2 regions of the Actinosynnema sp. NPDC059335 genome follow, and region 1 is predicted to be linked to the other one. Evidence: predicted binding sites of a transcription regulator. Region 1 holds the regulator's gene; the other holds the start of a gene.
What was found. Region 1 encodes HspR, which represses chaperone genes until heat shock. Its sites were predicted from a motif close to ANNTTGAGTNNNNNNNACTCAANNT; they were not measured.
Positions count from the first base shown of each region.

Region 2: a site for HspR is predicted at 1,103-1,127, ahead of ACFXGA_RS12115 (adenylate cyclase). Genes of this name have one in related genera too.

Region 1 covers NZ_JBHYXZ010000006.1:88,343-90,540, reverse strand. Annotated here, with positions in the region: gene ACFXGA_RS03435 (FAD-binding oxidoreductase) at 1-404, shown strand, start outside; gene ACFXGA_RS03430 (heat shock protein transcriptional repressor HspR) at 875-1,303, opposite strand; gene dnaJ (molecular chaperone DnaJ) at 1,300-2,198, opposite strand, start outside.
Region 2 covers NZ_JBHYXZ010000029.1:28,002-30,199, reverse strand. Annotated here, with positions in the region: gene ACFXGA_RS12120 (TlrC/CarA/OleB/SrmB family ABC-F type ribosomal protection protein) at 1-918, opposite strand, end outside; gene ACFXGA_RS12115 (adenylate cyclase) at 1,128-2,132, shown strand; gene ACFXGA_RS12110 (hypothetical protein) at 2,134-2,198, shown strand, end outside.

The DNA.
Region 1 (2,198 bases):
TCGACCGGACGTCGGGGCGGGACGTGCTGATGGTCGCCGGCGGGACCGGGGTCGCGCCGATGCACGCGATCATCGACGAGATGGCGCAGTGGGGCGAGAACCCGCGCGTGCACCTGTTCATGGGCGGGCGGACCCGCGAGGACCTGTACGACCTGGACAACCTCCAGCGGTTCGCCATGACGAACCCGTGGCTGACCGTCGTGCCGGTGCTGGAGTCGGACCCGGGCGCGCGGGGCGTCGAACGCGGCACCCTGGCCGACGTGGTCACCCGCTACGGGGCGTGGGAGGACCGGGACGTGCTGGTGTGCGGCTCGCCGTCCATGATCCGGGCAACCGTGTCCCGGATGCTCGTCGCCGGCACCCCCCTGGACCGGATCAAGTACGACCCGTTCACGCTGGACTGACCCTCTTCACGAAACTCCTCACGTTCACCCCCGGGTGACGCGTCCCCACGGCGCGATCCCGCGCCCGGAGGCGCAGGTCAGGGCCGGGGTTCGGCGATGACCGCGATCCAGCGGCGCTCGGGCGGGCGGCGAAAGCTCGACGGGCGCGTTTCGGCCGGCGCGTGGCGTGGCGTGATCAGGCGACGCGGTCCGGGCAGGCACAGTCCGAGCGGGCTCGGTCGGCGCGGTTCGGGCGGGCCCAGTGCCGCGAGGACCGGCGCGGCGAGGTGCCGCACGAACGGCCCGGCTCGACCCGTCGGCAGTGGTGCAGTGCGCGAACGCGGGGTCCGCGGCGTCCGGTGTGGCGAGGGGGTCGGCGTCGCGGGGTTCCTCATGGCTAACCGAGGTGCGGTAACAGTGTTTCCGTACACTTCGGGCCGATGATCACCCCAAAGAGTGACGCCCCGGGCCGTGGGCGCGGGGCGTCGGGGTCAGCGCTTGGAGTTCGGTTTCCAGACGACCAGGGCGGTCTCGTGGCGGACCGGCACCAGGTCACGGCGGTACGAGGCGTGCACCGACGCGGCGGCGTGCTCGGCGGCGGCCATGGCGGACGCCAGTTGCTCGGTCAGCTCCTGCACCTTGGCGCGCAGCGCGCCGACCTCGTTCTCCAGCTCGATGATCCGCTTGATCCCGGCCAGGTTCACGCCCTCCTCCTGCGAGAGGCGCTGCACCTCGCGCAGGAGCACGATGTCGCGCATCGAGTACCGCCGCCCGCCGCCGGACGTGCGACCGGGCGACACCAGACCGAGCCGGTCGTAGGCCCGCAGCGTCTGGGCGTGCAGGCCGGACAGCTGGGCGGCCACGGAGATGACGAAGAAAGGGGTGTCCTCGTCCGTGCCGGGCGGGAACGGGAAGCTCACACCGACCTCTTCTCCAACAGGGCGTTGAGCTCCGCGCGCGGGTCGTGCTTCGCCGTCACCGACGCGTAGTTCTCCAACGCCTCCCGGGCTGCGGCGTCCATGTTGTTCGGCACCGCCACGTTCAGCGTGATCAGCAGGTCGCCGACCTGGCCGTCACGCCGGGCGATGCCCTTGCCCTTGGCCCGCAGCACGCGGCCGCTCGCCGTGCCGGCGGGCACCTTCAGGGTCACCTTGCCCTCGAGCGTGGGCACGGTCAACGTCGTGCCCAGGGCCAGCTCGGGGAAGGTCACGGGGACGGTCACGGTCAGGTCGTTGCCCGACCGGCCGAAGATCGGGTGCGGGTTGACGTGCACGCGCACGAACAGGTCGCCCGCGGGCCCGTTGTTGCGGCCCGGCTCGCCCTGCCCGGCCAGCCTGATCCGCTGGCCGTCGTCCACACCGGCGGGGATGCGGATGGTGAGGGTCCTGGTCTTGGTGCTGACGCCGTCGCCGCCGCACTCCGGGCACGGGTCGTCCACGATCCGGCCGGTGCCGCGGCAGTCCGCGCACGGCTCGGAGAACGCGAACGCGCCCTGGCTGCGGGTCACCAGGCCGGCGCCGCCGCAGTTCGGGCAGGTGCGCGGCGACGTGCCGGGACGCGCGCCCGAGCCCGCGCACGTGCCGCAGGTCGCCGGGCTGGACAGCCGCATGGGCACGGTCGCGCCCTTGACGGCCTCGGTGAAGTCGATCCGGACGTCGGTCTCGACGTCCTCGCCGCGGCGCGGCCTGGTGGCCGACGCGGACGTGCCGGCCCGGCGGTTGAACAGGCCGCCGAGCAGGTCGCCGAGCCCGCCCATGCCGCCCGCCTGCGCGCCCTGGCGGCCGAACAGGTCGCCGACGTCGAACCCGCCGCCCC
Region 2 (2,198 bases), on a different contig from region 1:
CGCGCCGTGGACGCGCCCCCTGGCGCGGAACTGACCGGCGCCGAACACGGCCTTCTCCATCTTCCGGGGGATCTCGCCCAACCGCCGGGCGGCCGAGGACAGCAGCCGCTCCTGGCGGGCCAGCTCGGCCCGCCACTCCTCGTGCTCGCGCTGCCGCCGCGCCCGTTGCGCGGCCTTGGCGGCCAGGTAGCCGTCGTAGCCGTCGCCGAACCGGCTCGCGCGGCCCTCCTCGACCTCGACGATGGTCGTGGTCACCCGGTCCAGGAACGCCCGGTCGTGGGTGATCGCGACGACGGTCCCGGTGTGGCGGACCAGGTGCTGTTCCAGCCACGCCACGGCCTGGTCGTCCAGGTCGTTGGTCGGCTCGTCCAGCAGCAGCAGTTCCGGCGCGGAGGCCAGCGTGGCGGCCAGGGCGAGGCGGGACCGCTCGCCGCCGGACAGCGCGCCCAGCGGCCGGCCCCGGTCCAGGCCGGGCAGGCCCAGCGCGTGCAGGGCCACGTCGACCCGGGTGTCGGCGTCGTAGCCGCCCCGCGCCTCGAACCGCTCGACCAGCGCCGCGTAGTGCTCAGGGTCGGCGTCGGGACCGGCCAGCGCGGCCTCCGCCCGGCGCATCCGGGCCTCCAGGTCGCGCAGGTCGGCCAGCGCCAGGTCCACGGCGTCGGCCACGGTGGCGTGCGGCGGCAGGTCGAGCGTCTGGGCCAGGTACCCGATCCCGCCGGGCGCGACCACGGTGACGTCGCCGTTGTCCGCGGCCACCCGGCCCGCGACGATCGCGAGCAGGGTGGACTTGCCGGACCCGTTGTCGCCGATCACGCCGACCTTCTCGCCGGGTTTGACGGTCAGGGAGACCGAGTCGAGCACGACCCGGCCGTGGTAGCTCTTGGTGACTTCGTGCAAGGCCAGTTGCGCGGTGCGCAAGGCAGACTCCTGTTCCCGGCGGGCGACGCCGAGTCATCGGTGTGGAGAGTGGGGAGAGGTCGCGCCGCGGAGCCGTGCTCGACGCGGTCGCGCTACCGATGATCACAGGAAGTACAACATCGCCGGCAAGGTTAACCCGGCCGGGACTGCTCCGTCCAGGTGATCGGCACCACACTGCGCCATCGGTTTGAGTCGTATAGACTCAAACTATGTTCACCAGGGACGAAGCGCTCGACCGCGTCGAACGGGCCGACTCGGCCGCCGACCTGTTCGGCCCGTTCGACCCGGCCCGCAGCCAGGAGGCGCACCGCCTCTACCGCGCCCTCGCCGCCGTCCTGCACCCCGACCGGGTCGGCCCCGCCGACACCAGGGCGCACGCCGCGTCGGCCGAGCTGACCCGGCTCCACCACGAGTGGCGGCGCGGCACACCGCCGGTCGTGCTCCGCACCGACCGCGCCGCCTACCGGCTCACCGACCGCCACGCCGTCGGCAGCGTCGCCACCCTCTACCGCACCGACGGCCCCCACGTGGTCAAGGTCGTCCGCAACCCCGCCCTCAACCCCCTCCTGCACGCCGAGTGGGACGCCCTGCGCCGACTCGCCCGCTTCACCGACGAGCACCGCTGGCTGCGCCCCTACTACCCGCACCCCGTCGACACCTCCGGCGACGTGGCCCGCGGCTCCCGCGCCTTCACCGTCCTGGAACCCCTGATCGACGGGTTCGTCACCCTCGCCGACGTGCGCCGCGCCTACCCGGACGGCCTCGACGGCCGCGACTACGCCTGGATGCACCGCAGGCTCCTGCGCGCCATCGCCGGCGCACACCGCACCGGCCTGGTGCACGGCGCGATCGTCGCCGACAACGTCCTGGTGCACCCCGAACAACACGGCATCGTCCTGATCGGCTGGACGTTCGCGGTCAACGCCGGCGAACGCCTCCTCGCCACCGACAAGACCATCCCCTACCCACCGGAAGTCCACGACGGACGACCCGTCACCCCCGCCACCGACGTCCACATGGCACACACGCTGATGCTGGACCTCCTGGCGGACCGCGAAACCGCGCAACGCACGTTCGCCCGCGGCTGCACGCAGGACGACCCGGACCGCCGGCCCGACGCCGTCGACCTGCTCACCGAATACGACGACCTGCTGGAAAACCTCTACGGCGCACGGACCTTCCGCCCGTTCGCCCTCCCCGGAACAGGAGCCTGACATGGGACACGGCAAGTGGGACGACAACGCCTACGCGGCCGCCCGCACCTTCCGCGCCGCCAAGGG